3 regions of the Umezawaea sp. NPDC059074 genome follow, and region 2 is predicted to be linked to each of the others. Evidence: riboswitches for the same ligand, from Rfam matches in the RefSeq annotation. Region 2 holds a riboswitch; each other region holds the start of a gene.

The links. Region 2 has a riboswitch for glycine ahead of gcvT (glycine cleavage system aminomethyltransferase GcvT). Riboswitches for the same ligand answer to the same signal wherever they lie in the genome.
Region 1: it holds a riboswitch for glycine, as region 2 does, so the genes downstream of both, gcvH (glycine cleavage system protein GcvH) here and gcvT (glycine cleavage system aminomethyltransferase GcvT) in region 2, are expected to answer to the same signal.
Region 3: it holds a riboswitch for glycine, as region 2 does, so the genes downstream of both, gcvP (aminomethyl-transferring glycine dehydrogenase) here and gcvT (glycine cleavage system aminomethyltransferase GcvT) in region 2, are expected to answer to the same signal.

Annotation. Positions count from the first base shown of each region.
Region 1 covers NZ_JBHYHC010000107.1:16,318-23,817, forward strand. Annotated here, with positions in the region: gene ACFWW9_RS34155 (ABC1 kinase family protein) at 1-1,640, shown strand, start outside; gene ACFWW9_RS34160 (glutathione peroxidase) at 1,697-2,185, shown strand; gene galE (UDP-glucose 4-epimerase GalE) at 2,219-3,172, opposite strand; gene ACFWW9_RS34170 (L-rhamnose mutarotase) at 3,293-3,685, shown strand; gene ACFWW9_RS34175 (L-serine ammonia-lyase) at 3,672-5,045, opposite strand; gene gcvH (glycine cleavage system protein GcvH) at 5,045-5,425, opposite strand; glycine riboswitch at 5,580-5,672, opposite strand; gene ald (alanine dehydrogenase) at 5,904-7,016, shown strand; gene ACFWW9_RS34190 (hypothetical protein) at 7,407-7,500, shown strand, end outside.
Region 2 covers NZ_JBHYHC010000013.1:66,266-73,765, reverse strand. Annotated here, with positions in the region: gene ACFWW9_RS09395 (acyl-CoA dehydrogenase family protein) at 1-1,125, shown strand, start outside; gene ACFWW9_RS09390 (CaiB/BaiF CoA transferase family protein) at 1,135-2,265, shown strand; gene ACFWW9_RS09385 (hypothetical protein) at 2,667-2,828, shown strand; gene ACFWW9_RS09380 (helix-turn-helix transcriptional regulator) at 3,073-3,564, shown strand; gene ACFWW9_RS09375 (hypothetical protein) at 3,674-4,042, shown strand; gene ACFWW9_RS09370 (DUF3817 domain-containing protein) at 4,068-4,370, shown strand; glycine riboswitch at 4,439-4,526, shown strand; gene gcvT (glycine cleavage system aminomethyltransferase GcvT) at 4,739-5,839, shown strand; gene glyA (serine hydroxymethyltransferase) at 5,859-7,124, shown strand; gene ACFWW9_RS09355 (hypothetical protein) at 7,278-7,500, opposite strand, start outside.
Region 3 covers NZ_JBHYHC010000001.1:78,563-86,062, reverse strand. Annotated here, with positions in the region: gene gcvP (aminomethyl-transferring glycine dehydrogenase) at 1-2,414, opposite strand, end outside; glycine riboswitch at 2,576-2,671, opposite strand; gene ACFWW9_RS00385 (glycoside hydrolase family 9 protein) at 2,868-4,631, opposite strand; gene ACFWW9_RS00380 (MerR family transcriptional regulator) at 4,677-5,243, opposite strand; gene ACFWW9_RS00375 (bifunctional nuclease family protein) at 5,650-6,123, opposite strand; gene ACFWW9_RS00370 (MerR family transcriptional regulator) at 6,296-7,000, opposite strand; gene garA (glycogen accumulation regulator GarA) at 6,997-7,461, opposite strand.

The DNA of each region.
Region 1 (7,500 bases), on a different contig from region 2:
CGGTGGACTGGTTCCGGGCCGTGCGGGGCCGGATCGCCCGCACCCGCCGGTACTCGCGGATCACCGCCATCGCCGTGCGGCACGGGCTCGGGCCGTCCCTGCGCGGGCGGGAGCGCACGGACACCGGGCTGGCGAGGTCGGTGCGGCTCGCGCTGGAGGACGGCGGCGTGACGTTCGTGAAGCTCGGCCAGGTGTTGTCGACCCGGCCGGACCTGCTGCCGCCGGAGTTCATCGACGAGCTGACCACGTTGCAGGACAACGTTCCCGCCGCTCCGTGGGAGCAGGTGCGGGCGGTGCTGGTCGAGGAACTGGGGCAGGCGCCCGAGGAGGTGTTCGCCGAGTTCGACGAGACGCCGCTGGCGGCCGCGTCGATCGCGCAGGTGCACCTGGCCCGGCTGAAGTCCGGCGGCGAGGTCGTGGTGAAGGTGCAGCGGCCGGGCGTGCGGAAGGTCGCCGAGGGCGACCTGGACATCGTGGCGCGGCTGGCGAGGACGTTGCAGGAGCGCACGCGGTGGGGCCGGGCGATGGGCGTGCTCGACCTGGCGACCGGCTTCGCCGCCGCGCTGCGGGAGGAACTGGACTTCCGGGTCGAGGCGCGGAACCTGGCCGCGGTCGCCGCCGCGTCCGACGGCCACGACATCGGGCTGCCGACCGTGCACGAGGAGCTGTGCACGGCCAGGGTCCTGGTGATGGACCGGCTGTCCGGCGTGCCCCTGCGGTCGGCCGGGCCGCTGCTGGACGAGCGGGGCGCGGACCGCGGCGAACTGGCGCGCACGCTGCTGACGTCCCTGCTGCGGCAGGTGATGCTGGACGGGGTGTTCCACGCCGACCCGCATCCGGGCAACGTCATGCTGCTGACCGACGGCCGCTTGGGGCTGCTGGACTTCGGGTCGGTCGGCCGGATCGACGCGCAGCTGCGGGCCGCGCTGCAACGGCTGCTGCTGTCCTTCGACCGCGGCGACCCCGCGGGGCTGTGCGACGCGCTGCTGGACCTCGTGAGCAGGCCGGACGAGATCGACGCCCAACGCCTGGAGCGAGCGCTGGGCCAGTTCACGGCCCGCCACCTGAGCGCGGGCACGCGGCCGGACGTGGAGATGTTCGGCGACCTGTTCCGGCTCGTCTACCGGTACGGGCTGAGCATCCCGCCGGAGATCGCCGCGGTGTTCCGCGCCCTCGCGACGCTGGAGGGCACGCTCGGTGCCCTCGCTCCCGGCTTCAACATCGTGGTCGAGTCGCGGGCCTTCGCCACCGCCCGGATCGGCGAACGCCTGACGCCGGAGTCGTTGCGCGGCGCGGTGGTGGAGGAGCTGCACTCGCTGCTGCCGATGCTGCGCCGCCTGCCCCGGCGGGCGGACCGCATCACCAGCGCGCTGGAGCAGGGGCGGCTGGGGATGAACGTCCGGCTGTTCGCCGACGACCGCGACCGGCGGTTCGTCACGGGCCTGCTGCACCAGGTGATGCTCACCGGACTGGGCGCGACGGCCGGGATCATGGCCGTGCTGCTGATCGGCACGACCGGCGGCCCGCAGGTCGTGCCGGGCGTCGACCTGCACCACCTGTTCGGCTACAACCTGCTGGTCATCAGCGTGCTGCTGGGGCTGCGCGTGGTCGTGACGATCTTCCGGCCGCGCGGGGCGTGAGGGGGCCGCCGAGACGTAGGGTGGACGGTAGACGGGTCCACTCGAAAGGCGACGACTTGAGCATCTACGACATTCCGGTCACCACGATCTCCGGCGAGCCGACCACGTTGGAACCGCTGCGCGGCAAGGCCGTCCTCGTGGTGAACGTGGCGTCCAAGTGCGGCTCGACCCCGCAGTACACGGCGCTGGAGCAGCTCCAGAAGCAGTACGGCGACCAGGGCTTCTCCGTGGTCGGCTTCCCGTGCAACCAGTTCATGGGCCAGGAGCCGGGCACGTCGGAGGAGATCGCGACGTTCTGCTCCACCACCTACGGCGTGACGTTCCCGCTGTTCGAGAAGGTCGAGGTGAACGGCGAGCACCGGCACCCGGTCTACGCCGAGCTGACCAAGGCCGCCGACGCCGACGGCAACGCCGGTGACGTCGGCTGGAACTTCGAGAAGTTCCTGATCAACCCCGACGGCGAGGTCGTGGCGCGGTTCCGCACGCCGGTCCAGCCCGACGACGAGCGGGTCGTGAAGGCCATCGAGGCCGTCCTCCCCGCGTGACGCGGTGGGGAGCCCCGGTCGCGGGGCTCCCCGTCACGGACGCGAGCGGTGGAACTCCCAGGCGTCCGCGATGATGTCCTTCAGGTCCGGCTTCGCCTGCCGCCACCCGAGTTCGGTGCGCGCCTTCTCGGCGGACGCCACGCTCGTGACCGCGTCGCCCTCGCGGCGGGGCGCGGTGCGGGTCGGCACCGGGTGCCCGGTCACCTCGCGCACCGCCTCGACGACCTCCAGGTTCGAGAAACCCCGGCCGTTGCCCAGGTTGTAGACCTTGTGCTTGCCCGGCTCGGCCGCCTCCAGCGCGAGGACGTGCGCCGACGCCAGGTCCTCGATGTGGATGTAGTCGCGCACCGGCGTGCCGTCCGGCGTCGGGTAGTCGTCACCGAACAGCAGGAACTCGTCCCGCTTGCCCGCGGCCACGTCCAGCACCATCGGGATCAGGTGCGTCTCCGGCGTGTGCCGCTCGCCGAGGTGCCCGCTCGCGCCCGCCGCGTTGAAGTACCGCAGCGACACCGCGCCGAGCCCGGACGCCTGGCACTCCCACGGCAGCATCATGTCCACAATGGACTTGCTCGCGGCGTAGGGGTTCTGCGGGTCGACCACGGCGTCCTCGGCCAGCGGCTCCAGGCCGTTCGCCGCGTACATCGACCCGGTCGAGGAGAAGATCAGCCGCTTGACGTCGTTGGCGCGCATCGAGTCCAGCAGCGTCATCGTGCCGCGCACGTTCACGTCGAAGTACAGCTCGGGCTTGCGCACCGACTCGCCGACGGAGATCTTGGCCGCGAAGTGCAGCACCGCGTCGAACGACGAGTCGACCACCTGCGAGGCCGCGCTGAGCGGCAGCTCGTGCAGCACCGCGCCCTCCGGCACGTTGTCCACGAAGCCCGTCGACAGGTCGTCCAGCACCTCGACCTCGTGCCCGGCGGCCACCAGCGCCGCGACCGTCGCGCTGCCGATGTACCCGGCGCCGCCCGTGACCAGCAGCTTCATCCAAGACTCCCCGCGTAGTGGTCCCCGACTCGGGCCCGACCCTACGCGGCGGCACGGAGAGCGCCGACACATCGGACGTCTGTACGCTCGCGGCGACGGTCCACGGACGAAGGAGCAGCGATGTCGGCTTCCGCACCACAACGGCACATCCGAGTCGTCGGAGTGCTGCCCGAGAAGCGCGAGGAGTACCTCCGCCTGCACGAGGTCGTGTGGCCCGACGTCGAAGCCCGCCTCACCGCCAGCGGCATCACGAACTACTCGATCTTCATCCTGGGCGACCGGCTCATCTCGTACTACGAGTACGTCGGCGACGACTACGAGGCGGACATGGCCCTCATCGCCGCGGACCCCGTCACGCAGGAGTGGTGGACCCTCACCGACCCGTGCCAGGTCCCCGTTCCGGAAGCGGGCGAGGGCGAGCTGTGGGCCGACGCCACCGTGGTGGCACCTCCGCTGACGCCGCACCCGCGCGTGGAGCGGGGCTCCACGCGCGGGGCGGTCAGCACTCGATGACGTTCACGGCCAGGCCGCCGCGCGCGGTCTCCTTGTACTTCACGGACATGTCCGCGCCGGTGTCGCTCATGGTCTTGATGACCTTGTCCAGCGACACGAAGTGCGAGCCGTCGCCGCGCAGCGCCATGCGGGCCGCGGTGATCGCCTTGATGGCGGCCAGCGCGTTGCGCTCGATGCACGGGATCTGGACGAGCCCGCCGATCGGGTCGCAGGTGAGGCCCAGGTTGTGCTCCATGGCGATCTCGGCGGCGTTCTCCACCTGTTCGGGCGTGCCGCCGAGCACCTCGGCGAGACCGCCGGCGGCCATCGAGCAGGCCGAGCCGACCTCGCCCTGGCAGCCGACCTCGGCGCCGGAGATGGACGCGTTCTCCTTGAACAGCACGCCGACCGCGCCCGCGGTGAGCAGGAAGCGGACCACGCCGTCGTCGGACGCGCCCGGCACGAACCGCGTGTAGTAGTGCAGGACCGCGGGCACGATGCCCGCCGCGCCGTTGGTCGGGGCCGTGACGACCCGGCCACCCGCGGCGTTCTCCTCGTTGACGGCCAGCGCGAACAGGGTCACCCAGTCCATGACGCGCAGCGGGTCGGTGGCGAAGTGCTCGCCCGCCAACGTCTTGCGCATCTCGGCGGCCCTGCGGCGCACCTTCAGCCCGCCGGGCAGGACGCCGTGCTCGGTGCAGCCGCGCTCGACGCACTCCTGCATCACGTGCCAGATCCGCAGGAGCCCTTCGCGGATCTCGGCCTCGCCGCGCCACGACTGCTCGTTCTCCAGCATCACCGAGCTGATCGACAGCCCGGTCTCCCTGGTGCGGGCCAACAGCTGGTCGCCGGTGAGGAACGGGTGCGCCAACGGGGTGTCGTCGGCCTTGATCTTGTCCGCGCCGCTGGCGTGCTCGTCCACCACGAACCCGCCGCCGACCGAGTAGTACACGGCGTGGTCCAGCGACTCGCCGCCGTCGGCGAACGCCTCGAAGCGCATCCCGTTGGGGTGCACGGGAAGCGACTTGCGGCGGTGCATGACGAGGTGCTTGTCGTGCACGAACGCGATCTCGTGCCCGCCGCCCAGCCGCAGCCGCCCGGTCCGCTTGATCTCCTCGAACCGCTCGTCGGCGGCCGCCGGGTCGACCTCCTCCGGCTTGCAGCCCTCGAGCCCGAGCAGCACGGCCTTGGGGCTGCCGTGGCCGTGGCCGGTCGCGCCGAGCGAGCCGAACAGCTCGGCGTTCACCCGCGTCACGCCGTCCAGCAGGCCGCGCGAGCGCAGCCGGTCGACGAACATCGACGCGGCGCGCATCGGGCCCACCGTGTGCGAGCTGGACGGCCCGATGCCGATGGAGAACAGGTCGAAGACGCTGATCGCCATTAGCTGCCCGTCAGTTCCGCGTACTTCGCGGCGGTGAGGAGGCCCTCGGCGTTCTCGACGCGCACCTTGAACAGCCACCCCGCCGCGTACGGGTCGGTGTTGACCAGGGCCGGGTCGTCGACGACGCCCTGGTTGACCTCCACGACCTCGCCGCTGACCGGCGCGTACAGGTCGCTGACCGACTTCGTCGACTCCAGCTCGCCGCAGACGTCGCCGGAGGTGACGGTCGTGCCCACCTCGGGGAGCTGCACGAAGACCAGGTCTCCGAGGGACTCGGCGGCGTAGGAGGTGATGCCGACCGTGACCGGCTCCTGCGTGCCCGGCTTCCAGTCGACCCACTCGTGTTCCGGGGTGTAGAGCAGGTGATCGGGGTACTCCACAGCGGCACTCCACGGGTCTGGGGGATCAGCGCGCGCCAAGCACGCCGACCTCGGTGTCGGTCCGACTCCCCCTCTGTCATGGGACCTGAGAGCTTCACCGCGCGAACGCGGCTTGCACCGTGGGTGCGCGCCTGGGCACGCTTTCCAGAGTCGCCTCGCCCGAGCGGTTCTCGTTGCCTGAGAGTGTGCGGGGTACTTGCTCCTTCGGCGCCCCGGCAGCTGCCGGGGTCTCTCCCGCTCGGGTTGCGGCGCCGCGAGGGCGCCTCGGCCGTTCTTCAGTTGGCGATCGAGCTGAAAGCTATGTGCCCACCGAACGGGTGTCAACGCGCGTACGACGGGCCTCACCCGGCGGCGTTGTGCCGGCAGGCCAAAGCGACCCCTATCGGGTAGTGCGGCGAGCACGATGACAGCGAACGGGGTATGCCGGACCTTTGAGGCAACAGCCCAGCTCCCGCCCCTCGTAGTCGAAGGAGTCACCGTGCGGATCGCCGTCCCCCGCGAGATCAAGAACCACGAGTACCGCGTCGCGTTGACCCCGGCCGGTGCGCACGAGCTGACCCGCCGCGGCCACGACGTGTTCGTCGAGGCCGGCGCGGGCCTCGGTTCCGCGATCACCGACGCCGAGTACGAGGCGGCGGGCGCGAAGGTGCTGGCCACGGCCGACGAGGTGTGGGACCAGGGCGAGCTGGTGCTCAAGGTCAAGGAGCCCATCGCGGCGGAGTACCACCGCCTGCGCGCCGGGCAGGTGCTGTTCACCTACCTGCACCTGGCCGCCGACCTGCCGCTGACCGAGGCCCTCATCGCGTCCGGCACCACGGCCATCGCGTACGAGACGGTGCAGACCGCGAACGGCGCCCTGCCGCTGCTGGCCCCGATGTCCGAGGTCGCGGGCCGCCTGGCCCCGCAGGTCGGCGCGTTCGCGCTGATGAAGCCGTCCGGCGGCCGGGGCGTGCTGCCCGGCGGCGTGCCCGGCGTGGCCCCCGCGCGCGTTGTCGTCATCGGCGGCGGCGTGGCGGGCGTGAACGCCGCGACCATCGCCGTCGGCATGGGCGCGGACGTGGAGATCCTCGACACGAACGTGGACCGGCTGCGGCAGATCGACGCCCAGTTCGGCGGCAAGCTCCGCACGGTGGCGTCGAACAGCTACGCGGTCGAGCAGGCCGTGCTGGAGGCCGACATGGTGATCGGCGCGGTCCTCGTGCCCGGCGCCAAGGCCCCCAAGCTGGTCAGCAACGAGCTGGTCTCGCGGATGAAGCCCGGCTCGGTGCTGGTCGACATCGCCATCGACCAGGGCGGCTGCTTCGCCGACTCCAGGCCCACGACCCACGCGGACCCGACGTTCCAGATCCACGAGTCGGTCTTCTACTGCGTCGCGAACATGCCCGGCGCCGTGCCGCGCACGTCGACCTACGCGCTCACCAACGTGACGCTGCCCTACGCGGTCGCGCTGGCCGACAAGGGCTGGCAGCCCGCCCTGCGCGCCGACAAGTCCCTCGCGCTCGGCCTCAACGTGCACGCGGGCAACCTCGTGAACCTGCCGGTGGCGGAAGCCCTCGACCTCCCGCACACCCCCCTCGACCAGGTCGTCTAGGCGACTGCGTGACAAACCGGGCAGCTACTTCGGTAGCTGCCCGGTTTGCGTTTGAGCAGGTGATCGCGGCCCGTGGCGATTCCGGGCGTGAAAAAGCGACCCGCTCAACCAGCCTGGGGGTCACTGGGAGCGGGCCGCCACGCACAAGCTTAGACAACAACCGGCCGCCGTGCCCAGTTGGCCCACCGATTCGAGACCTGAGACTTCGGGGTCGTGGACCACTGCCCGTGTTCGACCCTCAAACAAACGAGTGAATTACCCGAACACCAGTACTCCCCGGGGTCCCCACGACCGATGGACGTAGCAGGGGCCAGCATCGCTACGCAGCGGGTTCGACCGCTCTCACCCCGTTAACCCCGGAAGCCCGAGCACACTCCGTTAGGAGCGCACATGGCTGAACCACAGGGCTGGATCGACTGCCACGACCCCTTCGGCAGGGACCGCTCGATGACCGTTCTCGTCGAGGACGACCGAGTTCTGCTGG
Region 2 (7,500 bases):
ATGACCGAGGACCTCGACCAGCTGCGCGAGCTGGCCCGCACCTTCATGGCCAAGGAGGTGACCCCGCACCAGGAGCGCTGGGCCGAGCAGAAGCACGTCGACCGCGAGCTGTGGACCAAGGCGGGCGAGGTCGGGCTGCTCTGCCTGTCCATCCCCGAGGAGTACGGCGGTGGCGGCGGGACGTTCGCCCACGAGGCCGTGCTGATCGAGGAGCAGGCGCGCGCCGGGGACAGCGCGTGGGGCAACAGCGTGCACAGCGGCATCGTGGCCCCCTACCTCGTCGCCTACGGCACGGAGGAGCAGAAGCTCCGGTGGCTGCCGAAGCTCGCGAGCGGCGAGTACGTCGGGGCCATCGCGATGTCCGAGCCCGGCGCCGGGTCGGACCTCCAGGGCATCAAGACCAAGGCGATCCGCGACGGCGACGAGTACGTGGTGAACGGCTCGAAGACGTTCATCACCAACGGCAGCCAGGCCGACCTCGTCGTCGTGGTCGTCAAGACCGACCCGGCCGAGGGCGCGGCGGGCACGTCGCTCGTGGTCGTGGAGACGGACCAGGCGCCGGGGTTCCGGCGCGGGCGGGTGCTCGACAAGGTCGGGATGAAGGGCCAGGACACCGCGGAGCTGTTCTTCGACGACGTGCGCGTCCCCGCGGCCAACCTGCTCGGCGGCGCGGAGGGGCAGGGGTTCGTCCAGCTGATGAACCAGCTCCCGCAGGAGCGGCTGATCATCGCGGTGGCGTCCATCGCGGGCATCGAGGCCGCCGTGGCGATGACGCTGGAGTACGTGAAGGACCGCACGGCGTTCGGCCGGGAGCTGATCAAGTTCCAGAACACCCGGTTCACCCTCGCCGAGTGCGCCACCGAGGCGGCCGTGACCAGGTCGTTCGTCGACGACTGCGTCCAGCGGCACCTGGAGGGGCAGCTCGACATCCCGACGGCCGCGATGGCCAAGTGGTGGTCCACCGAGCGGCTCTGCCGGGTCGTGGACGAGTGCGTGCAGCTCTTCGGCGGCTACGGGTACATGACGGAGTACCCGATCGCGCGGGCCTGGGCGGACGCGCGGGTGCAGAAGATCTACGGCGGCACGAACGAGATCATGAAGGAAATCATCGCCCGATCCCTGTAGGAGGCAGTCGTGAAGCAGGGACCACTGGCCGGGCTGAGGGTCGTGGAGCTGGCCGGGCTCGCGCCCGCGCCGTTCGGGGCGATGGTGCTGGCCGACCTCGGCGCGGACGTCGTCCGGGTGGACCGGATCGGCGGCGACCCCGGCGCGGTGCCCGGCGACCCGCTGGGCCGCGGCAGGCGGTCGGTCGGCATCGACATCCGCACGCCCGAGGGGGCCGGGCTGGTGCTGCGCCTGGTCGACCACGCGGACGTGCTGATCGAGGGCTTCCGGCCCGGCGTGACCGAGCGGCTGGGCATCGGGCCCGCCCAGTGCCTGGCCCGCAACCCGCGGCTGGTCTACGGCCGGATGACGGGCTGGGGCCAGGACGGGCCGCTGGCCGACCGCGCGGGCCACGACATCAACTACATCGCCGTCGCGGGCGCGTTGGAGCCCATCGGACGGGCCGGTGAGGCGCCGACCGTGCCGCTGAACCTGCTCGGCGACTTCGGCGGCGGTGGACTGCTGCTGGCCATGGGCGTGCTGGCCGCGCTGTACGAGCGCGAGCGGTCCGGGCGCGGGCAGGTCGTCGACGCCTCGATGGTCGAGGGTGCGGCGCTGCTCACCACGTTCCTGCACGGGATGCGCGCGGCGGGCGGCGAGAAGGGCGAGCGCGGCACGAACCTGCTGGACGGCGGCGCGCCGTTCTACGACGTCTACCAGGCCGCCGACGGCCGGTACGTGGCGCTCGGGGCGCTGGAGGAGAAGTTCTTCGCCGAGCTGGCCGCGCTGCTGGGCCTGACCGACCTGCCGAACCGGCACGACCCGGCGAACTGGCCTGAGCTGCGGGAACTCATCGGGGCGGCGGTCGCGACGAAGACCAGGGACGAGTGGGCGGACCTCGCGGCGGGCACGGACGCGTGCCTCGCGCCGGTGCTCGAACCCGGCGAGGCGCCCTCGCACCCGCACAACGTCGCGCGCGGCACGTTCATCGACGTGGACGGGACGGCGCTGCCCGCTCCGGCCCCGCGGTTCGACCGGACGCCCGCGGGCCATCCCGAGCCGCCCGTGCGGGCCGGAAAACACACGATCGAAGTGCTCGAGGAGCTCCGTGTCCCAGAAGCTGAGATTACGGAACTGAGTCGGTCCGGAGTTATTGGCTGATCATTAAAAGGGCAGCGAAATACGCGCCGGGAAAGTGTCACGGCATTAGATCGCGGTTGTCACGCAGCGTGCTCGCCGAGCAGCGCTCGGGTGAGCGGCGGGACCCTCGGGGTGTGCTGATGGTTCGCGAGTACCTCGGTGCGCTGGCTGGGGATTGTCGGGCGAGACGCCCGTACCCAGGTCATCGTCCCGGCGAAGCGGGACCTTGAGCGGCCATTCGGGTGATGCTGGAGGGTCGCTTGACGCCATCAGGCGGCGGATCTTGGGTCCGGACGGGGGCAGGAGGCGTGTTCGACGTTCATCATCCGGGTGAATGGGGGACCATGTCGGGTGACGCGGCGTGCACCCGGTCGTCACCGGGGGTCCGCCGGCACGTACCTGAGCGGACGGAGTGGCTTGACGTGAACACGAAGAAGGTGGTCGTGCTGGCGGCGGTCGCGCTGGTGCTGTTCCTCCTGATCACCCGCCCGGTTGAGTCCGCGGACGCGGTGTCGCAGGTGCTCGCCTGGCTGCGCCAGGGCGCGGAATCCATCATCACGTTCGTCCGGAGCCTCTTCGGCTAGTAGCTCCGCGCCCGGTTCGTCCCGCTTCGCCGGGTGTCGCGGCCCGCCGCCACGGGGGCCGCGACAGCCGTGTCAGACCCGTCACCCACGGTGACACGGCCCCCGCGCCGTTGAGCCTTATGGGTGGAATAGGGGCTATAACACCCTGGTAACGGGGTTACTGACAAACAAGGGTCTAGCGGTTGCCCAAACCGTTGAATACGGTGCGCTGCATTGGCTGATCTTCGACCCCAGGGAGGCATAAATGGTCGAGGACTCCGGAGTCGACGAACTGCTTAGGCAGTGGGCGGCGGAGCGGTCGGACGACGCTGAGATGCAGGAGGTGAACCGGATCAAGAACGCCTGGCTGGCGGAGGCACCACCCAGCGCGTCGCCGGGGATCCCCAGCCAGCGGGCGAACGGTGGACCACGAGGCGTGGTGCGGGTCGAGTCGGCCAGCCCCGCGTACGTGGCGGCTATGCGGAGGAGGGCGCCCGAGGTGCCCGAGGTCCTCCTGGAGGCGGCGGCGAGCTACTGGCAGCTCGTGGGCGACCTCGCCGAGGCTGAGCAGTGGTGGGACGCGGGCATCAGCCCGTTGGACCAGCGCGCTCTGGACTACCGGGTGGCCGGGCTCCTGCCCGCCGACCTCGGTCGTCGACTCGGTCCGATGACGGTGCTCCAGCACCTGCGTCGGGGCAGCGCGGCGGCGTGGTGCGTCGCGCGTCTTCAGCGGCAGCGCCGGGACGGCGTCGCCTAGGACGGTCGGCGGTCCGGAAACGGGAGTGGGCTCCGAGGCGGAGCCCCAACCCTTGGGTCACCCGGCCCTGGACCTCCAACCGCGGTACCGCCGGTGCTAGCTTTGACTGGTGTCCGGCGGCCCGATCACCCCCCAGCGCGTGTCCATCGCGCTCCTCTGCGTGGTCACGCTGGTGGGTTGTTGCGGTCTCGCGTGGTGGCAGTGGACGAGGTTCGAGTCCGCCGCGGGGACCTTCCAGAACCTCGGCTACGTGTTGCAGTGGCCGCTGTTCGGACTCTTCCCGGCCTTCATGGTCTGGCGCATCCGCAGGCTCGACGCGCAGCGCGGGGCGGAGGCCCCGAAAACCGAGCCGCCCGTGGACGCGCCCACGCCTGTCGTTACCGTTGACGCCGTCAGTGCTCCCGTCGTGGACGAGGACGACGAGCTGGCGGTCTACAACCGCTACCTCGCCGACCTGAACGCGCGGGACTCGCGGTAGCGGAGCGAAGGCGGTCGGACGGGCGATGAGCGGTGCGTTGAACCGGTTCAGGTTCATGGCCTACGTGGTCGGTGTCGGCCTGCTCCTGCTGGTCGTGGCGATGCTGTTGAAGTACGTCGGCGACGCCCCCGGCATGGTCAAGGTCGTCGGCCCGGTCCACGGCTTCCTCTACGCCATCTACCTGGTCGTCGCGGTCGACCTCGGGCTCAAGTCCCGGTGGTCGATGAAGGGCACGATCCTGGTGCTGCTCGCGGGCACGATCCCGTTCCTGTCGTTCTACGCGGAGCGCAAGGTGGTCGAGCGCGTCCGCGAGGGCGTCCCACTGTGAGGCGACCCCTGTTGACCTGCGGCACGGCCTGCGAATAGCGTCTGGGCACATCAACTGAACACGGCCGTCGATGGCGCGCGGAAGAGTCCCCGCGAGGGGCGCCGAAGGAGCAACTCCTCCCCGGAATCTCTCAGGCACAGGTACCGCGCGACGCAGGCAACTCTGAAAAGCAGGCGCACCCGCGCGCCTCGCCCACGGTGCAAGTCGCGCTCGCGCGACGAAGCTCTCAGGCTCATGACAGAGGGGGAGGCTCGCTCACAGGAGGAGTCTCGCCGATGACCGTGTTCCCACTGCCCGCCGCCGGTCGACTCGACGCCCACGCGGCGGAGTCGGCCGTTGAGCATGCCCACCAGGGAGGATCCACCCAGATGGAAAGCCGTCGGACGCCGCTGCACGCCGAGCACGAGGCGCTGGGCGCCATGTTCACCGACTTCGCGGGCTGGCGGATGCCGCTGCGCTACGACAGCGAGCTGGTCGAGCACCACGCGGTCCGCACGACGGCCGGCCTGTTCGACCTGACGCACATGGGCGAGATCGTGCTGGAGGGCCCCGAGGCCGGCGCCGCGCTGGACTACGCGCTGGTGGGCCACAGCTCCGCGATCGGCGTCGGCCGCGCCCGCTACACGATGATCACCCGGGCCGACGGCGGGGTGCTGGACGACCTGATCGTGTACCGACTGGGTGAACTCGAGTACCTCGTCGTGGCGAACGCCTCCAACGCCGAGCTGGTGTTCGGCGAGCTCGTCGAGCGGGCGAAGGACTTCGACACCACCGTCGTGGACAGGTCGACGGACTACGCGCTGCTCGCCGTGCAGGGCCCCAACTCCACCGCGATCGTGGCGGGCCTGACGCCGACCGACCTGGCGACGGTGAAGTACTACGCGTCGTACCCGACCGAGGTCGCGGGCACGCCGGTGCTGCTGGCCAGGACGGGCTACACGGGCGAGGACGGCTTCGAGCTGTTCGTGGCCCCCGCCGACGCCCCCGCCGTCTGGGCGGCGCTGCTGGAGGCGGGCAAGGACCACGGGCTCAAGCCCGCCGGGCTCGGCTGCCGCGACACGCTGCGCCTGGAAGCCGGGATGCCGTTGTACGGCAACGAACTCGACACCGCGCACACCCCGTACCACGCGAACCTCGGCCGGGTCGTCAAGCTCGACAAGCCGGGCGACTTCGTCGGCCGCGACGCGCTGGCGAAGGTCGCGGAGTCCGGTGTGGACACCACGCTGGTGGGGCTCAAGGCCGCGGGCCGCCGGGCGCCGAGGCACGGGTACACCGTGCTCGACGCGGACGGCGCCGCGGTCGGCGAGATCACCAGCGGGGCGCTGTCCCCGACGCTCGGGTACTCGGTGGCGATGGCGTACGTGGCCAAGTCCAGCGCCGAGCCCGGCACCAAGCTGGCGGTCGACGTCCGAGGCAGGCAGGAGCCCGTCGAGGTCGTCGCACTGCCGTTCTACAAGCGCGCCAACTGATCCGGTCAAGGGAGATCACATGTCCGACCACTTCACCACCTCCCTCGCGGAGTTCGACCCCGAGGTGGCCGACGCCGTCGCCGCCGAGCTCGCCCGCCAGCAGAACACGCTGGAGATGATCGCGTCGGAGAACTTCACGCCGGTCTCGGTGCTCCAGGCGCAGGGCTCGGTGCTCACCAACAAGTACGCGGAGGGCTACCCCGGCCGCCGCTACTACGGCGGCTGCGAGCACGTCGACGTCATCGAGCGCCTCGCGATCTCGCGGATCAAGGAGCTGTTCGGCGCGGGCTTCGCGAACGTGCAGCCGCACTCCGGCGCGCAGGCCAACGCCGCCGCGATGTTCGCGCTGCTCAACACCGGCGACACGATCCTCGGCCTCGACCTGGCGCACGGCGGCCACCTGACCCACGGCATGCGGATCAACTTCTCCGGCAAGCTGTACAACGTGGTGCCGTACCACGTGTCCGATTCGGACGGTCTGGTCGACATGGCCGAGGTCGAGCGCCTCGCCGTGGAGCACCAGCCGAAGCTGATCGTCGCGGGCTGGTCCGCCTACCCGCGCCAGCTGGACTTCGCCGAGTTCCGCCGCATCGCGGACTCCGTCGGCGCGTTCCTGATGGTGGACATGGCCCACTTCGCCGGCCTCGTCGCCGCGGGCCTGCACCCGAGCCCGGTGCCGCACGCCCACGTGACCACGACCACCACGCACAAGACCCTCGGCGGTCCGCGCGGCGGCGTGATCCTGTCCAACGACGCCGACATCGCGAAGAAGATCAACTCCGCGGTGTTCCCCGGCCAGCAGGGCGGCCCGCTGGAGCACGTGATCGCGGGCAAGGCCGTGGCGTTCAAGCACGCGGCGAGCCCGGAGTTCGCCGACCGCCAGCGCCGCACGGTCGAGGGCGCGAAGATCCTCGCCGACCGCCTGCTCCAGCCCGACGCCGCCGCGGCGGGCATCAAGGTCCTCACCGGCGGCACCGACGTCCACCTGGTCCTCGTCGACCTGGTCGCGTCGGAGCTGGACGGCAAGCAGGCCGAGGACCGCCTCCACCAGGTCGGCATCACGGTCAACCGCAACGCGGTCCCGAACGACCCCCGCCCCCCGATGGTCACGTCCGGCCTGCGCATCGGCACCCCCGCCCTCGCCACCCGCGGCTTCGGCGCGGCCGACTTCACCGAGGTCGCCGACATCATCGTCGCCGCCCTCCAGGCCGAGCCGGACTTCACCGAACTCCGCACGCGCGCCGAGGTCCTGGCCGCCAAGCACCCGCTGTACTCGGACCTCTGATCCCGGTCCCGGCACACGAGAACGGCCCCCGCGGTGCGGGGGCCGTTCTCGTTTCTCACCGCGAAGCGAATGAGCGGCAAGACAATCGGGTGACCAGTGAAGCCCGGCCCCTTCCCCGGGGCCGGGCTTCACTGGTCTACCAGTGGTTTCGCACTACGCGGCGGGGGCCGTCACGCCCGGCGGCAGGCACTGGACGTTGCGCTTGCCATCCGGCTGGATGACGAACCACGTGCCGCCAACGCCCTGGCCCGCCCACTTGCCGGGGCCCGGGTCCTTGGAGTACGTGTACAGCGCCCAGCCCGCCAGGGTGACCTGGGTCTTGCCGTCGGCGCGGACGATCGTGCCGACGAGGGCCGGGTCGACGCCTTCGAGCTGC
Region 3 (7,500 bases), on a different contig from region 2:
ACCGGGTAGTGCTCGTCCAGGCGGCGGGCCACGTAGTTGGCGGCGGCGATCGCGGTCAGGGTCGCGCGGCGGAGGCCGTCGGCGCCCATCATGCGGACGTACGCCCAGGAGATCGGCAGGATCGACGCGGAACCCCACGGGGCGGCGCTGATCGGGCCGACGCCGGTCTCGGGACCGGCCGTGGGCTGGAGGGGGTGGTTCGGCAGGTACGGGGCGAGGTGGGAGCGGACGCCGATCGGGCCGACGCCGGGGCCGCCGCCGCCGTGCGGGATGCAGAACGTCTTGTGCAGGTTGAGGTGCGAGACGTCCGAGCCGAACTTGCCGTACCGGGCGAGGCCGATGAGGGCGTTGAGGTTCGCGCCGTCGACGTACACCTGGCCGCCCGCGTCGTGCACGAGGCCGCAGACCTCGCGGACGGTGTCCTCGTAGACGCCGTGCGTGGACGGGTAGGTGATCATGATCGCGGCGAGGTCGTCGCGGTGCGCCTCGACGGTCTCGCGCAGGTGGCCGAGGTCGATGTTGCCCTTGTCGTCGCACTTCACGACGACGACCTTCATGCCGGCCATGACGGCGCTGGCGGCGTTCGTGCCGTGCGCGCTGGACGGGATGAGGCAGACGTCGCGGGCCGCCTCGCCGCGCCCGCGGTGGTACGCGCGGATCGCGAGGAGGCCGGCGAACTCGCCCTGGCTGCCCGCGTTCGGCTGGATGCTCACGGCGTCGTAGCCGGTCACCTCGGCCAGCCAGTCCTCGAGGTCCTTGACCAGCGCCAGCAGGCCCTCGGCGTCCTCGACCGGGGCGAACGGGTGCAGGTCGGCGAACTCGGGCCAGGTGATGGGCTCCATCTCGGCCGTGGCGTTCAGCTTCATCGTGCAGGAGCCGAGCGGGATCATGCTGCGGTCGAGCGCGACGTCCTTGTCGGACAGGGCGCGCAGGTAGCGCAGCAGCGCCGTCTCCGAGCGGTGCAGGTGGAACACCGGGTGCGTCATGAACTCCGACGTGCGGCGCAGCTCGGCGGGGATGCCGTCGGCGGTGTCGGCGTCGAGCGCGTCCACGTCCGGCACCTGAACGCCGAACGCCTGCCACACGTCGACCAGGTTCGCGCGGGTCGTGGTCTCGTCGCACGCGATGGCGACGGTGGAGTCGTCGACCAGGCGCAGGTTGACGTCCAGCGCGCGGGCAGCCTCGACGACCTCGGCCGCGCGGTCCGGCACGTGCGCCCGCACGGTGTCGAAGAACTCGCCGTGCACGACGTCCACGCCGCCTTCGAGCAGGCCCGCGGCGAGGACCGTGGCCATGCGGTGGGCACGCGTGCCGATGGCCCGCAAGCCCTCGGGACCGTGGTAGACGCCGTACATCGACGCGATCACGGCGAGCAGCACCTGCGCGGTGCAGATGTTGCTGGTCGCCTTCTCGCGGCGGATGTGCTGCTCACGGGTCTGGAGGGCGAGCCGGTACGCGCGGTTGCCGTCGGCGTCCTCGGACACGCCCACGAGACGGCCGGGCAGCTGGCGCTCCAGGCCGGCGCGGACCGCCATGTACCCGGCGTGCGGGCCGCCGAAGCCGATCGGGACGCCGAAGCGCTGGGTCGTGCCCACGACGACGTCCGCGCCGATCTCGCCCGGCGGGCGCAGCAGCGTCAACGCCAGCAGGTCGGCGACCACGACCGCGTTCGCCCCGGCCTTGTGGACCTCGGCGATGACGGACTCGTGGTCCCGCACGACACCGGACGCGCCGGGGTAGGACAGCAGCACGCCGAAGAAGTCGCCGCCGAGACCGAGACCCTCGATGCCCTGCGACAGGTCCGCGACCACGACCTCGATGCCCAGCGGCTCGGCGCGGGTCTCGATCACGGCGATCGTCTGCGGGAACGTGTCGGCGTCGACCACGAACTTGGTCGACTTCGACTTGCCCGCGCGGCGCACCAGCGTCATCGCCTCGGCCGCGGCGGTCGACTCGTCCAGCATGGACGCGTTCGACAGCGGCAGGGCGGTCAGGTCGCCCACCATCGTCTGGAAGTTCAGCAGCGCCTCGAGCCGCCCCTGCGAGATCTCCGGCTGGTACGGCGTGTACGCCGTGTACCAGGCCGGGCTCTCCAGCACGTTGCGGCGGATCACCGGCGGCGTGATCGTCCCGTAGTAGCCGAGGCCGATCATCTGCGTCATCGGGCGGTTGCGGGAGGCCAGCTCACGCAGCTCGGCCAGCGCCTCGGTCTCGGTCGCGGGATCCGGCAGGTCCAGCACCAGGTCGCCCTCGCGGATCGACGGCGGAACGGCCCGCTGCGCCAACTCCTCCAACGACCCCACGCCGATGACGTCGAGGATCCGGGCCAACTCCGCGGGCCGGGGCCCGACGTGGCGGTCGGCGAACGGCGTGCCGTGCTCGAGAGCGGCGAGGGGAATGCGGTCCTGCGTCATGGAAGGCGCCTCCGGCGAGGATCGGGCTGCGGGCAAAGCTCTGCCGTTGCCCTCCCCCTCTGTCTCCAACCCGCTCGGCGGGCGCCTGAGAGCTTCACCCGACCGGGGTCGGGCTTTCACCGTCGGCGGGACCGAGGAACCGGCCCACTTTCCAGAGGCGTCTATCCCGTGCGGTCCTTGCGCCTGAGAGGTTCCGGGGAGGATTTGCTCCTTCGGCGCCGAACCTCGCCGGGTCCGGACTCTCCCGCACGGGGTCATGCGACTACGCGCCGATCGTACCCGCCGGGCCGACCGGCACGGCGCAGGCGCGACGCGGATCACTGCCCGCCGTCCACCGGCCGTTCCCCCGACGGTCATCCACGCCGAGGCGGAGGTCCCCCGGTCGTGAAGGCCCCCCGAATCCGACAGTACGTGGGGGGTCCGACAGTTTTGGCGGGGTGACGTTCGGGCAGGTCAGCGGGCGGAGAGGGCGAAGGCGAGGAGGCCGGTGGAGGTGAAGTCGATGGCGGGTTCGACGCTTTGCCAGGCGCCGACGTGGTCGACGTACCTGGCGTCGTGGCCGTCGTAGGGCTCGAAGTCGTTCACGGTGCAGGGTTTCATGCCTTCGAAGGCGTTCAGCTCGGTGAACTGGGTGGCGGCGTTGGGGCCGTTCACGACCGCGCCGGTGGGGGTGTCGCCGGTGAGGTTCGCGCCCTGGTGTTCGGGGCAGCGGGGGAAGGTGGTGCCGATGCCGATCACGAAGGACGAGCCCCACGCGTTCGCGCCCAGGGCCCAGCCTCGTTGGGTCGTGCCGAAGGCGTCGTAGCGGCTGTCGCCCGTGACGGAGTGGTGCAGGGCCGCGGTGATGACCAGGCCGAACGTGTGGGGCACGGAGTCGAACTCGGTGTAGACCGCCCCGGCTCCGAAGGGGTCCTTCGCGGCTCGGGACACGCCCTCGTCCAGTTGGCGTTCCAGGTCGGTGACCAGGCGTTCCTTGAGCGGGCCGTCCGAGATGCGGGCCAGGTCGGCGTGGGCGAGGGCGCTCACGTCGGCCAGGCCCAGCGTGCCGCGGGTGTCCGAGTCCAGGTAGGCCGTGGCCCAGCGGGCGGCGGCGGTCTGCCAGTCGGCGGAGCGCGGGTCGCCCAAGGTGCGGCCTGCCAGGGCCAGTTCCACGGCCGCGAACTCCAGGTCGTCCTGCCACGCCGTCTCGGGGTAGAAGGTCCGGGGGAACGCGGTCACCAAGGGAGCGCCGCTGGTGTCGGCCTTGGCGAACAGGGTCGCGGCGGTGTCCAGGGAACGGCGGGCGCTCGTCGGGTCGGGGGCGACCTGGGCGGACAGGGCGAAGGCGGCGGCCACGCGGCCCGCGAGGTTCGGGCTGACGGGTGTGCCCGGCTCGTTCGCGCGGAACACCGGGCGGTGCTTGACGTGGTACTTCGGGTCGCCGGGGGCCACGTCGAGCGCGTCGTCGTCCTGCGGGCGACGCCACACGTCGTGGTCGGTCAGCACGCCCTCGTTGCCCGCGCCGATGCCGACCTGGGCGTACAGCGTGGAGCCGTCCCACACGCGCCCCAACCAGTCCAGGCCGTAGCGGGCCTCGGCGGCGACGGCGTCGGAGTGGACCGGCGAGTCCCGCTGGGCCAGCAGCAGTTGGGCCGTGGCGTAGGACGTGGTGTGGGTGAACTTGAGGAAGTCGCCCGCGTCGAACCAGCCGCCCGACACGTCGACCGGGCCGCCGACCTTGGTCAACGCCGGGTCGAGGAGGGTCTTGCCGTCCGGGTCGTAGCGCGGGGCGGCGTACACGTCGGCGGCGCGGTCGGCCGTGTGGGCCGTGTCGTGCTGGGTGACGAAGAAGCGCGCGGTGTCCGCGACGGGACCGGCGAACAGGGCCTGCGCCGCGTCGATCCGGAACGGCGGGGACACCGCCCCGGCGGCCTCCACGCGGTACTGGCCGGGAGTGGTCACGGCCGTCAGGTCGAGCACGCGCACGGCTGGATAGGCGTCGCTCCAGCGGGCCGCCGTCGATGACGGAGCGCTTTCGAGCACAACCGTTCCACTTTCGGCCACGACCCGGAACGACTCCGGAGCGTCCGCCGCCATCAGGTAGGCGTGCTTCACGCCGTCCGTGACGAAACCCAGTTGGTCGACCCGGATCCGGGCCGACCCCTCGGTCGAGGACGAGCACGCGGCGGCGGTGACGAGCAGGGCCGCCGACATCAGGGGAACCAGGCGTGGGTGCACGCCCGGACTATGGCATTCGGAGCAGCGGGCGACCTGCCGAGGTGCTCAGCCGATCGCCCGGTTGCGCCTGCGCTGCGACAGCTCGTCGTTGCTGACGCCGTCGATCTCGACCCCGTCGGCGCGCTCGGCGGGGAACTCGTGGATGGTGCCGCTGATCTCCCTCATGGCCCCGCTCACCGCGATGCCGAACACGCCCTGCCCGCCCTGGAGGAGGTCGACGACCTCCTCGGGGGACGTGCACTCGTAGACGGTCGTGCCGTCGCTGAACAGCGTGATCCTGGCCAGGTCCTGCACGCCCCGCTTGCGCAGGTGCTCGACGGCGACCCGGATGTTCTGGAGGGAGACACCGGTGTCGAGCAGCCGCTTCACCACTTTGAGGACGAGGATGTCCTTGAAGGAGTACAGCCGCTGGCTGCCCGAGCCCTGGGCACTCCTTATCGTCGGGTTGACCAGTCCGGTGCGCGCCCAGTAGTCGAGCTGGCGGTAGGTGATGCCGGAGATCTGGCACGCGGCGGGCCCGCGGTAGCCGACGTACTCGTCTGGCAGCGAGGAGTCCGGGAACAGCTCACCTTGTTCCCCGGATCCGGCCCGGATGGGCGCTTCCTCTGCCACGCCTGCCTCCCCTCGGCCGGTCTGACGACCGGCGACCGTCACCGGTGGTCCCGCAGTCGGGGAACACCGGCCGTGAAGGGCCACGCTGTGGAATCACACCGTCGCAATTCACTCGAGTTCGACGGTAGGACCGGGTTGGGGGCAGGTCAACGCGACGCGCGGTACACGTATTTCCTCACCCTCAACCTGAGGGTGAGAGATTACGCCCACTTGACCCGTTCGAGTGACGTTTAGTGATCGTTTAGCCGAACGCCCATGACATTGGGTAGCGCGACCGTGGGACCCCTCAAAGTGCGGTCTCCGCGAACGCCGTCACGCTGCGTCGTCGCGCCACACGGCCGCGGACGCACGAAGGGCCACCCACGAGACTCGTGAGTGGCCCTCTCGGCGCGTTCAGGTGTCCGACTCAGGTGTCGGCCCCTCGAAAGTCCTCCGGCGAGATGGAGTCGAGGAACTCGCGGAACTTCTCGACCTCGTCCTCCTGCTCGTCCGGGATGATCAGGCCCGCCTCGGCGAGCACGGACTCGTCCGCGTGGATCGGGACGCCGACCCGCAGCGCGAGCGCCACCGAGTCGCTGGGGCGCGCGGACACCCGCACGTCGCCGTCGAACACCAGCTCGGCGAAGTACGTGCCCTCCTGGAGGTCCGTGATGCGGACCTGCTCCAGCTGGCGCCCCAGAGCGCCGATGACGTCCTTGAGGAGGTCGTGCGTGAGCGGCCGGACGGGCCGCACACCCTGCTGCTCGAGTGCGATGGCCGTCGCCTCGACGGAGCCGATCCAGATCGGCAGGTACCGCTCGCCCTCGGTCTCGCGCAGCAACAGGATCGGCTGGTTGGCGGGCAGTTCCACCCGCACTCCCACGACGCGCATCTCGCTCATCGGGTATCGCCTCCCTCAGCGCGCTGAACCACGGCGTCCCCGTACGACTACGAGGATCCTCCACGTACATCTTCGACGCTACCCGCCAAGCGGGCCCAGTGCCCCACTGGTGTCCACTTCGACATCACGATGCGGACACCGCGGTCAAGCGGCCGTGAGCTGCCCGGAAGCGCTATCCACCCGCGACACCGCGCAGGCCCGCCTTCACCAGCAGTGTGTGCAACGTGACCGAGAGCACTGCCAGTTCCCGCAGCACCTCCTCCGCCCGCCCGCGCGCGTCGGCGTCGCGCTGCCGGTAGAGCGGCGTGACGATCTGCTCCAGCAGACCCACCTCGCGGTCCGCGGACGCCCGGAACGCCCTCAGGTGGCGGGGTTCGATGCCGAACTCGGCCATCGCGCGCACGGTCGTCGCGACCAGCACGGAGTCCGGGTCGTAGAACCCGGCCGCGCCGGAGCGGACGATCCCGTACTGCTCCAGGTCCGCCAGCATCGTCTTGCTGAGGCCCGACTGGGCCAGGAGCTCCTCGCGGGTGAGCCGGGCCGTCGACGCCGCCTGCTGGAAGTGCTCGGCCGTCGGAACGCCCTCCACCGCCATCAGCGCGCGCCTCGGCGGCTCGTCGGCGGTGTCCAACTGCTGCTTGATGACCTTCAACGGGAGGTAGTGGTCCCGTTGGGCGGCCAGCACGAAGCGCAGGCGGTCGACGTCCACCGAGGTGAACTGCCGATAGCCCGAGGCAGTGCGGGCCGGGCGGACCAGCCCCTCGGATTCCAGGAAGCGGATCTTCGAGATCGTCACGTCGGGGAACTCGGGACGGAGCTGTGCCAGCACCGCCCCGATGCTCAACCCACCGCGCTGTGGCCGCCCGGCAGCCGTCACTGCTGCCCCTGGCCCCCGGCTCCCGGACCGGTCAGGAACACGAGGCGGAACTTGCCGATCTGCACCTCGTCGCCGTTCGCGAGAACGGCCTGGTCGACCGGCTCGCGGTTGACGTAGGTGCCGTTCAGGCTGCCCACGTCGATCACCACGAACTCCCCGCCTTCACGACGGAACTCGGCATGGCGCCGGGAGACCGTCACGTCGTCGAGGAAGATGTCGCTGTCCGGGTGCCGACCCGCGCTGGTGGTGTCGCGGTCGAGCAGGAACCTGGACCCCGCGTTGGGGCCGCGCTTCACCACCAGCAGGGCTGACCCGGCGGGGAGCGCGTCGACGCCCGCGACCGCGGGCTCCTGCGCGGGTGCCTCGGCACCCTCCACGTCTGCGAGGAAATCCGCCCGGAAAACGGAGGTCCGCTCCGGGGACTGCTCTGGCGGAACGCCTGGCCCGTCGTTCGTGCTCACCTGAGCTCTCCTCCTGCTGCTGGAACCGTCGAGACCACT